One region of the Paenibacillus sp. A3M_27_13 genome, then DNA from elsewhere that is predicted to be linked to it. Evidence: riboswitches for the same ligand, from Rfam matches in the RefSeq annotation. Region 1 holds a riboswitch; each other region holds the start of a gene.
The links. Region 1 has a riboswitch for cobalamin ahead of NLX82_RS13905 (ABC transporter substrate-binding protein). Riboswitches for the same ligand answer to the same signal wherever they lie in the genome.
Positions count from the first base shown of each region.

Region 2: another riboswitch for cobalamin. It lies ahead of cobJ (precorrin-3B C(17)-methyltransferase); the one in region 1 lies ahead of NLX82_RS13905 (ABC transporter substrate-binding protein).
Region 3: another riboswitch for cobalamin. It lies ahead of NLX82_RS08555 (ABC transporter substrate-binding protein); the one in region 1 lies ahead of NLX82_RS13905 (ABC transporter substrate-binding protein).
Region 4: another riboswitch for cobalamin. It lies ahead of metE (5-methyltetrahydropteroyltriglutamate--homocysteine S-methyltransferase); the one in region 1 lies ahead of NLX82_RS13905 (ABC transporter substrate-binding protein).

Region 1 covers NZ_JANAVE010000003.1:204,975-209,172, forward strand. Annotated here, with positions in the region: gene NLX82_RS13895 (nucleobase:cation symporter-2 family protein) at 1-588, shown strand, start outside; cobalamin riboswitch at 1,277-1,480, shown strand; gene NLX82_RS13900 (hypothetical protein) at 1,438-1,581, shown strand; gene NLX82_RS13905 (ABC transporter substrate-binding protein) at 1,698-3,278, shown strand; gene nikB (nickel ABC transporter permease) at 3,294-4,198, shown strand, end outside.
Region 2 covers NZ_JANAVE010000003.1:461,001-465,198, reverse strand. Annotated here, with positions in the region: gene cobJ (precorrin-3B C(17)-methyltransferase) at 1-1,610, opposite strand, end outside; cobalamin riboswitch at 1,922-2,107, opposite strand; gene NLX82_RS15055 (LOG family protein) at 2,165-2,719, opposite strand; gene NLX82_RS15050 (uroporphyrinogen-III synthase) at 2,926-3,777, opposite strand; gene NLX82_RS15045 (GerAB/ArcD/ProY family transporter) at 3,879-4,198, opposite strand, start outside.
Region 3 covers NZ_JANAVE010000002.1:453,348-457,545, forward strand. Annotated here, with positions in the region: gene cbiB (adenosylcobinamide-phosphate synthase CbiB) at 1-947, shown strand, start outside; gene NLX82_RS08550 (histidine phosphatase family protein) at 986-1,744, shown strand; cobalamin riboswitch at 1,866-2,059, shown strand; gene NLX82_RS08555 (ABC transporter substrate-binding protein) at 2,267-3,274, shown strand; gene NLX82_RS08560 (FecCD family ABC transporter permease) at 3,271-4,198, shown strand, end outside.
Region 4 covers NZ_JANAVE010000003.1:431,790-435,987, reverse strand. Annotated here, with positions in the region: gene NLX82_RS14935 (anaerobic ribonucleoside triphosphate reductase) at 1-1,016, shown strand, start outside; gene nrdG (anaerobic ribonucleoside-triphosphate reductase activating protein) at 1,013-1,510, shown strand; cobalamin riboswitch at 1,687-1,882, shown strand; gene metE (5-methyltetrahydropteroyltriglutamate--homocysteine S-methyltransferase) at 2,043-4,198, shown strand, end outside.

The DNA.
Region 1 (4,198 bases):
AGTATGGTTGAGTCTACAGGCGTTTATTTGGCAGTAGGCAAAGCAATTGATCAGAAGGTGGAGCAGAAGCAGATCGTCAATGGTCTGCGTTCCGAGGGACTTGCGATCATGCTTGGGGGTATTTTTAACGCGTTTCCTTATACAGCTTTCTCGCAAAATGTGGGTCTGATCTCACTCACACGCGTCAAATCGCGGAACGTTATTTTTGCTGCGGGCGGTATCATGGTTGTTCTCGGTTTGCTGCCTAAGCTGGCTGCTTTAACGACAGTGATTCCTAACGCTGTGCTGGGCGGGGCGATGATCGTCATGTTCGGCTCGGTCGCTGCATCAGGCATGTCTATTCTGTCAGAAGTGGATCTGCGGAAGGAAAGCAATCTGCTGATCGCAGCATGCAGTATTGCCGTGGGCCTAGGCTCTGCCGTTCTGCCACAAATGTTCGACCAGCTGCCGAGCTTTGCCAAAATGCTGTTGCAAAATGGTATCGTTTCAGGCTCGATTACAGCGATTGTCTTGAACATCGTTTTGACGAGAAAACAAGGGGACTCGGTCAAAAGCGTGACGGTTCAGGAGGTTCCACAGAAGGTTTGATGATTAGGGATAAATAAACCCTTGCCGTCTGGGGACATATAGATATTGACCCTGTCCGACTGTGCAGTGGCGCTAAAGTTAGCTCTTAAGTTGATTTATTTACTAGAGGAATTTGCTAGAGTAGTGGGCGAGGCAGTGGTATAATTTACCTTATGGATTTTGAATAGTGGTGGATGTTTTCGGACCACGGTGCAGCTTCCCGAAAGGGGGTGAAGCCGATGGTCAACCTTGTGTCGTGCTACGATGTGTTGCGTTGGATGGTTACGTTACTAAGCCTGGTGTTTAGTATTCGTAAACTTTATCGCTGGCTACGTCGAAAATTTCGGAACAAGCGAAAACCCACCGCGTAATTAGGTTGGCCCCTAACGGTGGGTTTCGTTTGCATTAACATTTAGTTATGCAGCGCGCCGTGGTGGTGATCCACAGCCTTTCAAGTCCTAGAGTCTTTGCCGTTGGCGCGGCGAAGACTCTTTTTAGTATACGGACACGATGATTATCTCTATACCTAATTTTAGCACGTTCATTTCGTGCACGCAATGAATAGACATCACCTTCAATCTCGCTGTATCGTTCAAATTTAAAATATTGTGCAGCATTTATTGACAAGCCTGTGACAACAAAATAAGATCGTAATGGAAAGAAATAAAGGAAGAAAACAGGTGTGAGCCGGACGACTCTATGTACGGGGTTTTGTTGAGACCATGTGGATAGTTGTTGAGCGTGTTCACTTAAAAGGGAAGTTCGGTTGATTCCGACACGGGCCCGCCACTGTATACAGGCATCAGCAGGATACTGCTGGAGCTTTCAGAACAGCCACTGGAACTGTGAAGAACCGGGAAGGCCTGAAAGATGCGCCTGGAGTCAGGAGACCTGCCTGTTTTGACATCACTGTCAGACCCACGGGATGCTGGGGAGGTGGTTAGGCGTGCTGCATACGGAATGTCTGAAACCGATCTGATCCCTTCTATGTTTTTGGAGTTGGCTTCGAGGTGAGTTTTGACATTTTATAATGAAAGCATTTCTGACTGCTGATCAAGTGGTCCGGAATGCTTTTTTCGCGTTTTGCGTTAGGTTTATATGATTTTACAAGATAGAGGGGGATTCTTTGAATGATTAGCAATCGTAGTAGGCGTTCATGGTTGATATGTACAGGGGTGATGCTGTTGCTGGCAGTTATGGCTCTTTCGGGATGTGCCAGCAATAAGACGTCGGATAGCTCCGGCAAAGGTGAAAACGCGTCAGCACAACAAACAGCGACAGATAAAAAGCTGGTAATGGCGTATACATGGAAACCGTCAGGCGTTGACCCGCACGGAGATAATAGCTGGGATGTGATGCGATCCGGTGCAGGTGAGACACTGGTACGTTTGAATGAAAAGCTGGAGCCTGTGGCTTGGCTGGCAAAGGAGTGGAAGCAGGATAGTCCTACAGTTTGGACGTTCAGCTTGCAGGATAAAGTCACTTTTCATGATGGAAAGAGTATGGATGCAGCAGGTGTAAAAGCGTCTTTGCTGCGCTCTATCGAGAAAAGCCATCTGGCTAAGGATTTACTGAATGTGAAGTCCATTGATGTAAGCGGCCCGCTGGCTTTGAAAATCACGACAAACCAGCCGAACGCGGCGCTGGTGTCCAATCTAGCTGATCCATCGACAATTGTACTGGATGTGGCATCGATGAAAGATGAGCAGAGTTACCCAGCGATGACAGGCGCCTTTAAAATCAAAGCGTTCAACAAGGACCAATCGTTGGTCGTAGAGCGTTATGACGGATATTGGGGCGAGAAGGCACGACTGGCTGAAGCGACGATGAAGTTCATTACGGACGGGAATTCGCGTCTGATGGCGCTGCAATCCGGCGAGGTGGACGTAGCGACGGATATTCCGGTTGATAACGCAGAGGTACTGAAAAAGAACGACAAGCTACAAGTGCTGTCGGCTCCCTCCTTGCGCACCCATATGATCGTGTACAATATGGAATCGCCAGTATTCAAGGATGCGGCGAACCGTAAGGTGGTGGACAGCCTGATTCCGCGCACATCGATTGTGAGCGCCGTCATGAGGGGCTTCGGTACGGAAGCAAGCAGTCCGTTCCCGAGCATTCTTCCCTTCGGTAAAGTTGAGCGTAAAGCGCTGAACGGAACGGCAGAGCAGCTGTTGACGAAGGATGGCTGGCAGAAAGACGCCCAAGGGACATGGACTAAGCAAGGCAAGCCGTTCGAGGTTACACTGCTGACTTTCCCTCAGCGTCCAGAGCTCTCCGTTATGGCTGAGGTCATCCAAAGCCAATTGCTGAAAGAGGGAATCCAGGTCAAGATTCGCAAGGTGGAAAATATCGACGAGGCGTTGACCAAAAACGATTGGGATTTTGCAATGTACAGCATGCTTACTGCTCATACAGGAGAGCCGCAATATTTTATGGACATGTTTTATTCTTCGAAAAGCGAAGCCAATGTAAGCCGGTATAGTTCCAAACCGCTAGAGAGTATTCTTAACAGCTTGAAGCTGGCGAAGGATACAGCGCAGCGTAATGCTGTGACACTACAAGCGCTGGATATCATCAATGCGGATTTGCCACAGTCGTTCATTGTGCATCCTGATAATGTGTTTGGTGTGAAAAAAGGGGTGGAGGGTTTTACACCCCATCCGATCGAGTATTACTACATTACAGCGCAATCTGATATTACGGAATAACGAGCTGCGTATCCTATGATTCGTTTTATACTGGAACGTGTGGCGCAGCTGCTCATCATTGTATTCGTTGTATCCACGCTGACTTTTGTACTGATGCGGCTCGCTCCTGGTGACCCTGCTACTATTTTGCTCACCGCGCATAATGTCCCTGCCTCTGAGGAGGCGTTGACGACGCTACGGCAGGAACTGGGCTTAAACGAGCCGCTTCATATTCAATATGTGAACTGGCTGCGAGATGTGTTCACGGGGCATTGGGGCACCTCGTATGTATCCAAGGAATCCGTGCTAGCCGAACTATGGAACAGACTGCCTGCTACTGTGGAGCTAGCTGCTGCGGGCTTTGCCGTCATGACGGTGCTTACGCTGGGGCTGGGACTGGCTGCCTCGCTAAAAATCAGCGGCCCACTGGATCGTCTGGGCAGGCTGTTTGCCCTGCTGGGATCGTCGATTCCCTCTTTTTGGCTTGGGTTTCTGTTGATCTATCTATTCTCCGTTCGCCTGGGCTGGCTCCCATCCATGGGAAGGGAGGACTGGACACATCTAGTGCTCCCAGCGCTGACTCTTGGTGCAGGTTTGGGAGCGGTACAAGCACGTGTACTGCGTGCTCAAATGCTGGAGCTGGGTGACCGGAATTTTGTGAAAGCAGCGAAGGCCCGAGGCTTTTCCCGTATGCATATCCTGTTTTTTGAGATATTTAAGCATGCGGTTCTGCCTATGATTACACTGCTAGGTACCAATCTATCATTTATGCTGGCAGGTAATGTCATCGTCGAGACCATTTTTTCATGGCCGGGGTTAGGTAAGTATTTTATAGATGCGATTACCCAGCGAGATTATCCGGTGATTCAGGGGTATGTTATTTTTGCCGTATTTTTAATTGTAGGTGTTCAGTGTTTGGTGGATTTGGTCCAGACGGCGAT
Region 2 (4,198 bases), 260 kb from region 1:
GGCTGAGCGGCATGAGCATTGCGACCGAATTTTTTGCCACCGAGGAAGAGGTCGTATCCTCCCTTGCGATAGACGATTCCGATATCCTCCAGCACCGCTCCATAGCAGGCCATACCGCATCCGTTCAAAGCAATACTCGTTTCCTTGGGTGCCTGTAATCCGCCAAGTACAACCTGTAGATGCTCAGCCACAGGCACAGCGTCATCCTTCTCCATATTGCAGAAGTCGCACGCCTTCACCTTAAACACATCGCCAATCGGCATGACAATGAATCGTTCATCCCGCAGCCGTCCGACCAGTTCCTCGGGGTCTGCACACGGCACGCGCAGCACGATCTGATGATCTGGCGTGTATTCCAGCTCGCCGTCATCACCCGCTACCTCGGCGAGCAGCGCCATCTGACGAGCGGTGAACTTCTTGTTTCCCACACCCGGGGAAACGCCCACCTCAAACAGCGCAGGCTTGCCAAAGCCGCCTGTCGCCATCCCGGACGCGGCCCCCGCTCCGGCCACCGCTAACGTTCCGGCGGTGCTCTCGGCGGTAGGCGCTTGCCCGCTCCAGCGAGCGTTGGCTGCGCCAGGCAGCTTGCCGCCTACAGCGAGGCGGCTTAGTGCCTCTGCCGCCAGCGATGCCGGGGCTGCGCCGGTTTGCACAGCAGTCGTTGCCTGCACGGCAGCCATCGCTTGCGGGCGTGCCTGCGTCGCAACCGCAGCGCCGCTCGCGGAGGGTCCAGCGGGCTTAGTCGGGGCTGCGCCTGCCTGCGGTGTATCCTCTTGTGCGCCCAGCGACCACGGCTCCGCTTCCGTGCGGAGACGCTGATGCGGCTTGAGTGCCTGCTCGGTCGCATCTAATGTGTATTTGCGCTGATATCCGCGCGGAGTCACGATCAAGCCGTCATACACCGTCGTCGAGGAATTGCCGATGATTACAGTCGTCAGCATCCCAATGTCATGGTTCAGCATATCTTCCAGCGTCGTTACAATAACTTGCTGACGTTCACGATAAGCACTTTTCACCAACCCGACTGGAGTTTGCGGATCGCGGTAACGCAGCAAAATGGACTGCGTCTCCACAATCTGGCGGGTACGCCGACCACTGCGCGGGTTGTATAATGCAATCACAAAATCGGCCGAAGCCGCTGCTTCTACGCGCTTCACAATCGTTTCCCATGGGGTTAGATGATCACTCAGACTGATCGTGCACGCATCATGCATAACTGGCGCCCCCAACAGTGATGCACAGGACTGAATAGCCGAGATCCCCGGTACGACTTCTACCTCAACCCCGTCCTCGCGTCGCCAGCCTTTTTGCATCAGCACCTCATACACCAGCCCTGCCATACCATAGACTCCCGCATCTCCACTGGAAATGACAGCTACCTTCTTGCCCATCTCTGCTTGGCGAACCGCCTCCTGTGCACGGCTCACTTCCTCTGTCATTCCTGTGCGTACAATCTCCTGTCCGTTCAACAACGGACGGATCAAATCAACGTAGGTATTGTAGCCGATAATGACCTCACTTTCGGCCAGCGCATCCAGCGCCCGTTTTGTGATATGTTCCATATCTCCTGGTCCAAATCCAATCACCAGCAATTTTCCTAATGGGCTCATCGTGCTCCTCCTATTCATCCTTTTCAGGGCAGCTATGCTATCTATTTCAATGATTTATGCACATCGTGTAACTCAAAAAAACCCCATCCTGCCCGGATGGGGTTTCTATGTACGCATCTCTCATCAGACGAACAAACAGCGTAAGAAGACACTATTTGTCTTCCTCCAGCCTGCCGTTGTTTTCCATCTGACTGTTTACGCTTCAAACGCTGCTGCACGTTCATATCCACGCAAACCTCTAGCCAACATGGAAAAAGCAACGTGTGCCTGATTTCCTGATTTCGTACACCCATCCTCTCCGCGAAGGTTAACGGTGCATACAGATCAAGGTAGGTCTCCTGGCTTGGCATCAACGGATTCTTTCGTCTTCCCCGTTTTTCACGAGTGACCATTTTAAAAAATCCTCTTCCTTACAGTGGCGGGACCGCTCGGGATTTGCACCCGATTCCCTGTTACCCTTTGCTCAACCGCAAAGGCACCTTGTCTGTCCGCTATTTGATTATGGGTCTTATCATAACCTTGCCTCAATCAGTTGTGCAAGCACGAAAAACGCTTTATTTCAAGTTCTCTGCTTTATTTTTTAACATATGTAGCAATTCGTCCGGGTCCGCAGAGATACTTAATAACGCTGGATGCTCAGCCCCGGTAAATCCTTCTTGCACGCTATGACGCACCATTTCTACTAACGGGTCAAAATATCCATTCACATTCAGCAGCCCAATCGGCTTGCGATGAATCCCGATTTGCGCCCAGCACAATACCTCGAATAGCTCCTCGAAGGTTCCCAAGCCACCCGGAAGGGCGATAAACGCATCGGCCATCTCGCTCATTGCCGCTTTACGCTCATGCATGCTTGCTACCTCAATAAATTCGGTAACTCCCCGATGAATGATCTCTGCATCAAATAATAGGGTGGGCATAATGCCAGTGACCTGACCGTCACCCGCCAGCATTCCATCCGCCACCTCTCCCATCAGCCCCCTGCTAGAGCCACCATAGATCAGACGGATATGATGACGAGCCATGGCTTCCCCCAGCTTGCCTGCAGCCTCAACATATACCGATGAATGTCCAGGTCTGGACCCGGCAAATACGCAAATAGAATTCATTAACGTCTCAGCTCCTGTCCTAAGTATCATGCATCGAAACTTATTCATTATATTAGATAAACATTTTCGCTATAACAAAAATCTTTGTCGATGCATGTCCAACAAAAAAAGATAAAGACCTCGTAGGCCCTTATCTTTATTTTACTCTGTATCCCAAAATATAAGTTCATTTTTTAGCATACTGCATTTATAATTTCTATCTCATTTCAATGACCATTCACGATCTTCAGACCACAGCCATGCACCGAATCGTTATGTTCAAAATATTTACCCAGCTCCACCATCATCGCGCCCATGCGCTCTTCGGTTGGAAACACGACTCGGTCAATCCCTTCTTCCACAATGGACTGTGCAGTCACCTTCCCTACGGATACAGCAATCACATCCTCACGAAAAGCTTCCAGTAACTCCTCGATTCGATTTTGCTCTCTGGCATATTGGGCCAAAAATCGGATTTGCGGACCACTTGTAAACGTAACAGCATCAACATTACGATGGATAACATCCTCCAGTAACGCCTGCAATTTTGCTTCCTCAGGTGGGATATGCTTATAAGGAAGTACCTGGCGGGTCACTGCCCCCTGCTCGTCCAGCCACTTTACCAACCGTGGAGCTGGATCGCCATGCAGTTGCAACAGTACTTCCTTCCCCTTCAGATCGTATGGGGCGAAAGCTCCTGTCAATCCGATCAAACTTCCGTCCTCGTCTCGTACTGCTGGCGTAAAGCCACGCTTTTTGAGTCCATTGACCGTCTTGTAGCCCCGCGCTGCAATGTTGGAGGATTGCAGCAACTCCATAATCTGCTCGGCCACGCCCATATCCTCTGCCATATCAAACAGGGCATCCAGCCCCATACCTGTCGTGAAGATGTACCAGTCCGGAGGGTGCTTCACCCACGATACAACAGCGTTGCGCAGCTCGATATCATCCAAAAAAACGGTGCCTTGGGCCGGGCGCTGTACTGGCTCACCCCCCATCTTCACAACTAGCAGCGCCATTTCTTCTGCTTTACGGGGACCAGCAAGAGCGACTCTCTTACCTGCCATGCGTTGTGCCATTCTGTTGCCTCCCTTGTAGAAGTCGTATTTCTTTCTACCAAGTATACAATCAGAGGGGTAAAAGACAAATAAGAATTACTTTTCCGATAAATACAGTAATCTTATAAGTGGTCGTGTCCTGTTCTGCCTCCATGCTGGCTTTCTTTCTGACTACTGCTATCCCGCTCTCCGTTAGATGCCTTATCATCTCCGCCTCTCCCTTTAGATTTGGGTCGGAGCAACATCCATAGCAACAAGGGCATGATAACAAAAAAAATGATCATCACCGCGGTCCACTCCCGGCTGAAATCATAAATTTGCACGATGTTGGAGAACAGCATAAACGAACAGACGTAACCCAACAAACCTACGGGCCAAACCATCAGACTTCCCCATGCATGGGCAAACATACGCTTTACTGCCAAACTGGTAACGTACAGGT
Region 3 (4,198 bases), on a different contig from region 1:
TAGCCTATCTTTTGGACAGGCTGATCGGTGACCCGAGGTGGTTGCCGCATCCAGTCATCGGTATGGGACATGCCATTTCAGCATTGGAAAAAGCGATTCGCCGCCAGGCCCGAAGTGACCGGGGGTTGAAACGTGCGGGTATACTGCTTCCACTCATTGTGGCGGGAGGCTCCTTTACGCTCGCCTGGGCGCTATTGCACTTGCTTGCCTGGATTCATCCGTGGTTGTCTGTCGGCGTAGAAATGGTGCTGATTGCGACAACGATTGCTTCCAAAGGACTAAAGGACGCAGGAATGGCAGTATACCGAGCGTTGCAGGCGGATGACCTTTCTGCGGCACGGCGGGAGCTGGGCATGATAGTTGGGCGGGATACGCAACAGCTTGATGAGCCTGAGATTGTACGCGGTACGGTTGAAACGGTCGCTGAAAATATCGTGGACGCGATTATTTCCCCGCTTTTTTATGCCCTGATCGGGGGAGCACCCTTGGCGCTGGCTTATCGTGCTGTGAATACGCTCGATTCCATGGTTGGCTATAAAAATGAAAAGTATCTGCATTTAGGCTGGGCTTCAGCACGTCTGGATGATGTCGCTAACTACATTCCGGCACGTCTGACAGCGGCAATGCTTGTGGTAGCGGCGTGGATGTACAAGCGAGATGCTGCAAGAAGCTGGCGCACAGTCAAGCGAGACGCTCGTCTGCACCCAAGCCCGAACAGTGGCTTCCCGGAATCGGCTGTTGCTGGTGCACTGGGGATTCGTCTTGGAGGCTATAATGTGTATCATGGCGTGCGCTCCTTTCGTGCATACATGGGCGATTGGATACGACCGCTAGAGTCGAAAGATATACGGCATACGATCCAGCTGATGTTCGCCGTGTCCAGTATGTTTGTAGGATTGTGTTTGTTAGGAGCCGCAGGTTGTTTTGCCTTGGGATGGGTGCGGTGAGGAGTGACACACTGAATAATGATCGAGCAGGAAGTGACATGATCTTGAAACAAGATATAGCAGCAAAAAGGACAGTAGAATACGCACAAAGTCCGAACTCACAGGAGGATAAGGTGCCGTATGATGCTAAAGAAGATCTGCATTGGGACATGGAACTTGTGTTAGTTCGTCACGGCACAACCTTATGGAACAAGGAACGTCGATATCTAGGACACTCCGACTTAGGTTTGCTACCGGGAGCAGAGCAGGAATTAAAGCCTTTGCAAGAAAAATTGCAAGGGCAGTCCTTTGCTCGAATCTATTGCAGCGATTTAATGCGATGTCGCCAGACCTTGCAGATCATTGTGCCGGAATCAGAATTGACGTCTGGAGGTTCCCTATCTACTATGTCTCCTATGATGGAACCACGTCTGCGAGAGCTTCATTTTGGTGAGTGGGATGGAAAAACGTATGACATGCTCAAGGATGTGTCGTTGTATCGCGCTTGGATTGATGAGCCGCAACGGATAACCCCTCCTGGAGGAGAGTCTTGGGCAGATTTTGTGAATCGTCTACGGAAATTTCTTGACTCTCTGTATGAATGGCGTGTTGCTATGGAAGTTCAACCCATGGATTTGACTGCTGCGCCACCCTCTGTTTTGGTCGTTACGCATGGTGGCGTAATTCGTCAGTTAGCTTGCATGCTGATACCGGGCCATGATTTTTGGAGTTTGAATCCGAAGCCGGGAGAAGCATTTAGGATTCAATTGAGGCTGGCAGGACGGCACAATTACATAGCAGAAATGCTTCCTCATTAGGTTAGACACCTGCGGATAAAGAGGCAGTTTGGGTTGTAAGCCGCCTCTTTTTAACCTATAATCATCAAGTAAAAGAACGGCTTGACTACCACTTATCAAATATCCAGCAGACGAGGTCGGCGCAGCGTGATGAAACTATGGTTTCCCTTGCCTGCGCTGTTAAAAGGGAAGTCGGTGTGAGTCCGGCGCGGTCCCGCCACTGTAAATGGAAACATGCCCGTTAGTCCTGCTTTATGTGCTACTAAGCATATGAAAGAATTTCAGGACATGCATTTTACCATAAGTCAGGATACCTGCCCGTCCGCCTGTCACCATAGTCCTTCGAGGAAAGGATGACGTGTTCGCAGTGACTGTCCATGCGGAAAGAAGCTGCCGCCTGCGCACGATCTGCGCTAACGTGGCCCCTGTGTCCTGATATGAGGATGCGGGGTTTTTTTGATAGGAAAAGAAGGCTGGATTTAGAAGATATCTGATGATGTTCAAGTAACGCTCTTAACGATTTTTTATGAAGGGGTGCAAATCATGGCAGGAAAAAAAATAAAGGTTTGGACAACAGGTCTATTGGTTCTGATTTTGGCAGTTGTGCTGAGTGCATGTGGAGCTAATGGGAAAAATGCTGAAAATAAAGAGAACCAGAATTCTTCACAGCAGCCGGGACAGACCGTAACCGCACAAGAGCCTCCGGGCAAAACAGTTTACCCACTCACGGTTAAGGATACAACAGGACAGGAATTTACATTCAAAAAAGCGCCGGATAAAATCGTTTCCGTCTCCCCGGCAGAAACCGAGGCGCTGTTCGCCATCGGGCTGGATAAGGAAATTGTTGGCGTCTCCGACTACTCTGATTACCCGGAAGCAGCTACGAAAAAGCCTAAAGTGGGCGGTATTATGAAACCGAACGAAGAGGCGATCATTGCTGCTAACCCGGAAGTCGTTTTTGCAGGGATATCACTTAGTGAACAGGCTACGACCAAGCTGCGCGACATGGGAATTATGATTTTTAAAACGGAACCGAAGACAGTTGAAGATGTCATGGCTAACATCGAATTGTATGGGAAAATCACCGATCATCAGAAAGAAGCGAGAGCGGTGACTGACAAGATGAGAGCAGATGTAGCTGAAGTGAAAGAAGGAATTAAAAATATCGGTAAAGGTCAGAAGCTGCGGGTATACGTCGAGTTTTCACCAGGCTGGACAGTTGGTAAAGGCGAGTTTATGGACGAGCTGATCACGTTAGCGGGCGGCGAAAATGTAGGTGCCACGCAGAAGGGGTGGTACCAAATTAGTGAGGAAAATATTATTGCTGCGAACCCTGACGTGATTTTGTACAGCAAAAGTGTCAAGGACGACAAAACTGGTCAAACGCTCGGCGAAATCATTAAAGCTCGCAGTGGATGGGATCAAATATCGGCTGTTCGCCACAACCGGGTATTTGCCGTGGATGATAATTTGATTAGTCGTCCGGGTCCACGCGTAACGGAAGGTCTCAAGGAAGTGGCCAAGGGCGTGTATCCTGAAATTTTCAAATGAACCGTAAACTGATCGGCTTTGGAGGAACAGGTCTTGTCCTGCTGTTACTGACGCTACTGCTCTGTCTTGGCATCGGCTCGGCCAAGCTTCCGGTCAGCCAGATCACGGGCATTCTGGTTAACCACCTTCCATGGTTAGGCGATACGTTTACACCGGATTGGAATACATCCTCAGAGCAGATTATTTTGAAGGTTAGATTGCCACGAGTGTTACTGGGAATGTTGGTAGGAGCAGCGCTGGCGCTGGCTGGAGCCGGATTTCAGGGTGTGCTGCGTAATCCTTTGGCTGATCCGTATACACTGGGGGTATCCTCGGGGGCTTCAGTAGGAGCGGCAGTACTGATTTATTGGGGCCTTCAATTTTCATTTGTTGGCATATGGACGCTGCCGCTAGTGGCATTTACGACCGGAATGCTGACGCTGTGGATGGTGCTGACGTTGGCACGGGAAGGTGGAAAAATTCCGACACAAAGTCTCATTTTGTCGGGTGTGGTGATGCAATCCTTTCTGGGGGCGGTTGTTTCCTTTCTGACAGCCATGTCGAAGGAGACGGTCAATGAAATATTGTACTGGACGATGGGAAGTCTTAGCCTGCGCGGTTGGTCATATACAGGAATCCTTTTACCTTATGTGGTCATAGGACTGGTATTTCTATGGAACCGGGCACGTGTGCTGAATATTTTGGCTTTGGGTGAACGTCAGGCGGCTCACATGGGAGTTCATGTAGATGCGACGAAGCTATCTGTTCTGATCATTTCCACGCTGCTGACAGCAGCCGCTGTCTCGGTATGTGGAGTGATTGGCTTTGTGGGACTCGTTGTACCGCATATCATTCGTCTGGTGACAGGGCCTGATTACCGGATGATTGTTCCATTATCTGCGTTCGGTGGAGCTATTTTTATGGCTTGGGCAGATACGGCGGCTC
Region 4 (4,198 bases), 230 kb from region 1:
CTGATGACCCGGATACCATTATAGCGACAATGGGTTGCCGTACCCGCACCATTTCTGACCGTTTCGGCAGAAATCGGCAGAGTGGCAAGGGAAATCTCTCCTTCAATACCATTAATCTGGTGCGGCTTGGGATTGAGTATGGTATTTGCACAGGCAAACGCCTGACACCTGACCGTGATCGCTTTGATGCGAGACTGGAAGAAGTTATGCGCATTGCGGTGGATGGCCTAATCCATCGCTATCAAATCCAGACCAGCCAGCCGGCTAAAGCTTCGGACTTTATGATGCGCGAAGGGGTATGGGAAGGTGGAGAAGAACTGGCGCCAGATGATAAGGTGGGAAGCGTACTAAAGCACGGTACGCTTTCGATCGGGTTCATCGGGCTGGCTGAGTGCATGAAGGCACTATACGGGAAACACCACGGGGAGGATGATTTCGTATACCGCGAGGCACAGCGAATCATCACTTCCATGCGCGTGTATTGCGATCGAATGAGTGAATATCACAATTTAAATATTACATTGTTCGCTACGCCTGCCGAAGGTCTGTCGGGCAAGTTCACATTGCTGGATCAACGTGATTTCGGAATTATTCCTGAGGTAAATGATCGAGAATATTACACGAATTCTTTTCATATTCCCGTGTATTATACGCTCCCGGCTGCTCGTAAAATCAGCTTGGAAGCTCCGTTCCATAACCTCTGCAACGCTGGTGCGATTTCATACATCGAACTGGACGGCAATGCGCGGAATAACCCGGATGCGTTCCTTAAAATTGTTCAGTACGCGCTGCATCAGAACATTGGCTACTTCTCCATCAACCATCCGGTGGATCGTTGTACGGAATGTGGTTATGAAGGGATTATCGGGACAAGCTGCCCCCAATGTGGCACAGATGAGGAGCACACACACTTTCAGCGCTTACGTCGGGTAACCGGATATCTGACAGGAGATTATACCGTTCGCTTTAATGCTGCAAAACAGGCAGAAGTTCGAGACCGGGTGAAACATAAGTGAATTTGTGTGGCTACATTCCGGAATCTCTGAACGAAGGATACGGCCTGCGCACTGTCGTGTTTATTAGCGGTTGCCGTCATGCCTGTCCCGGATGCTTTAACCCAGCGTCGTGGAGCTTCCGTGCAGGTGAGCCATTTACACCCCAACGACAACAGGAAGTCATTCGTGACATCATGGATAATCCGTTGTTGGACGGACTGACTCTCTGCGGGGGAGATCCGTTTTTCTCAGCAGCAGAATGCTCGCAATTTGTGCGTGACTTCCGCGAGGCCTGTCCCGACCGAACCGTGTGGGCTTATACTGGCTTTGTCTATGAAGATTTACTCACAGATCAGGAGCGACAGGAGCTAGCGCTTTTGTGCGATGTGATTGTGGATGGTCGTTTTGTAGAACAGCAAAAGGACCTGACCCTTCCCTTCCGGGGCAGTCGCAACCAGCGTCTGGTAGATGTAAAAGCCAGTATTCAGGCAGGCTATACCGTTTCATTGGCTTAACGCGAAGTTTACCCGGCAAGATGCTATATATCTAAGACAAGTCCCCATCATGGGTAAGGCTTGTCTTTTTTTCATATAGCTAACTGTTTCCATTGGAGTTTCTATTGCGCATCCTGTAAGTTTCACTTATGATGGTGAACAAGTATACGAGTGCATAATTATTCGTCATACCTTAACCGCATAGCTTGGAGATAGGTGTCTGTTCTATTCAGATCAGGCTTAAAAGGGAAGCCGGTGCAAATCCGGCACGGTCCCGCCACTGTAAACGGGGAACTTTCAGCTGTTCATATATCCACTGGTCCACAGACCGGGAAGGAATGCTGAGAGTCATGATCCGTAAGTCAGGAGACCTGCCTATTTTAACAACATCGCAAGTACCTACGGAAGATAGGGAGGTGTTAAGAGCAGTCGCCGTATTTTTGATTTTTTAATCACGGAGGCATTCTTTCCCCTACTTATTTTTAACTCTGGGGGAAGAATGCCTTTTTTGGTACGTAAAAATAAAACAGCTACCCACTAGGAGGAAAAGTACATGTCCATTATTGAATGGCCTGAATTGTCCGGCTTGATTAGCAGTAATCTGGGATATCCGCGTATCGGCGAAAACCGGGAATGGAAGAAAGCACTGGAACGCTTCTGGAACGGCAGCATTAACGAAAGCGAACTGCAGACGGAGATGAAAAGATTACGGTTGGAGCATCTGAGCAAGCAGCGTGACAAGGGGATTGATCGCATTCCTGTCGGAGACTTCTCCTATTACGATCACATGCTGGATACATCTGTAATGTTCGGTCTGGTACCCGAACGGTTCAACCATCGTCCCGCAGGTCCGGTTCCTCTGTCCGTGTATTTTGGGATCGCTCGTGGACAGAAGGGAGCAACCGCCAGTGAAATGACCAAATGGATGAATACCAATTATCACTACATCGTTCCTGAATTGGCAAACGCAGTCCCGGTGTTCACTGAAAATAAACCCTTACAGGCTTATCGTGAAGCAAAACAAGAACTAGGCATTGATGGGAAACCGGTCCTCATCGGCCCCTATTCATTCGTTACCTTATCCAAAGGCTATGACCGTAAGGATTTGGCCGCCATCGTACGAAGCTTCCTGCCACTGTACACCCGTATCCTGTCTGAACTAGCGGCAGAAGGCGTTCAGTGGGTCCAAATCGATGAACCTGTCCTAACCACCTCATTCCCGGCAGAGGATTTGGACATTATTCAGGAAGTCTATGAAGCTTTGACTCAAGCTGCGCCCTCCTTGAATATAATGCTGCAAACCTACTTTGGCAGCCTGGACCATTATGAGCGTCTGTCCGCACTTCCGGTACAGGGATTGGGTCTTGATTTTGTGTATGATGATGGCGAAAATCTTCAACATATATTGCAGCATGGCTTCCCTAAAGAGAAAACGCTGGGCGCTGGGGTCATTGACGGGCGCAATATATGGCGCAGCGACCTGAACGCTGTGGCTGCTCTGTTGGGTCAGTTGGTGGAACAAACCACTGCCGCACAGCTTATCGTGCAGCCATCATGTAGTCTGCTGCATGTGCCAGTCAGCCTGGAGGCAGAGCACAAGCTGGATCGAGAACTGGTACAAGCGCTTGCCTTTGCCGATGAAAAGCTGGAGGAAATCGCCGTCCTGACGGCTGCACTTGGCAAACACGATCCTTCCGCACTCACCAAGCTTGAGCAAAGTGCGGATGCGGTAGCCCGTTTCAACAACTCAGCGGCACGCGTACAGACAGCCGCCGATCTGGCCGACCTGCTGGCAAAAGAGCCTCTGTCACGCAGCGTTCCTTTCGCCGAGCGTCGTGAGATTCAACAAAATAAGCTGAAGTTGCCTCCACTGCCTACGACGACCATTGGTAGCTTCCCGCAAACCGCCGAGATCCGCAAGGCCCGCCTGCACTATCGCAAAGGAGAATGGTCAGCCGAGCAATACCGGGCGTTCATCCAACAGCAAATTAAGGAATGGATTGATATTCAAGAGGACATTGGCATTGACGTGCTTGTTCATGGAGAATTTGAGCGGACCGATATGGTTGAATTTTTTGGCGAAAAGCTGAACGGCTTTGCTTTTACGCAAAACGGATGGGTGCAGTCCTACGGCTCCCGCTGTGTCAAACCGCCGATTATATACGGAGACGTTTCCTTTGATCAGCCCATGACCGTGGAAGAAACGGCATTCGCCCAATCGTTAACTTCCAAGCCTGTTAAGGGAATGCTTACAGGCCCTGTGACCATTTTGAACTGGTCTTTTGAACGTAACGATATTCCTCGTAGTCAAGTTGCTTTACAGTTGGCTCTGGCATTACGGGCAGAGGTAGAGGCACTGGAACAAGCGGGCATCGGCATGATTCAGGTCGATGAGCCTGCAATTCGTGAAGGGCTTCCACTGAAAAAAGAACAACAGCAAGCCTATCTGGACTGGGCGGTTCAAGCCTTCCTTGTGACCACGGCCACCGTTGAGCCTGCGACCCAAATCCATACGCACATGTGCTATTCCGAATTTCAGCATATGATTCAGTCCATCTCCGATATGGATGCCGACGTTATATCTATTGAAACTTCGCGAAGTCACGGAGAACTGATTGTCAGCTTTGAAGATCAGGTATACGACAAGGGCATCGGTCTGGGCGTGTACGATATCCACAGTCCGCGCATCCCCGATGTATCTGAAATGCT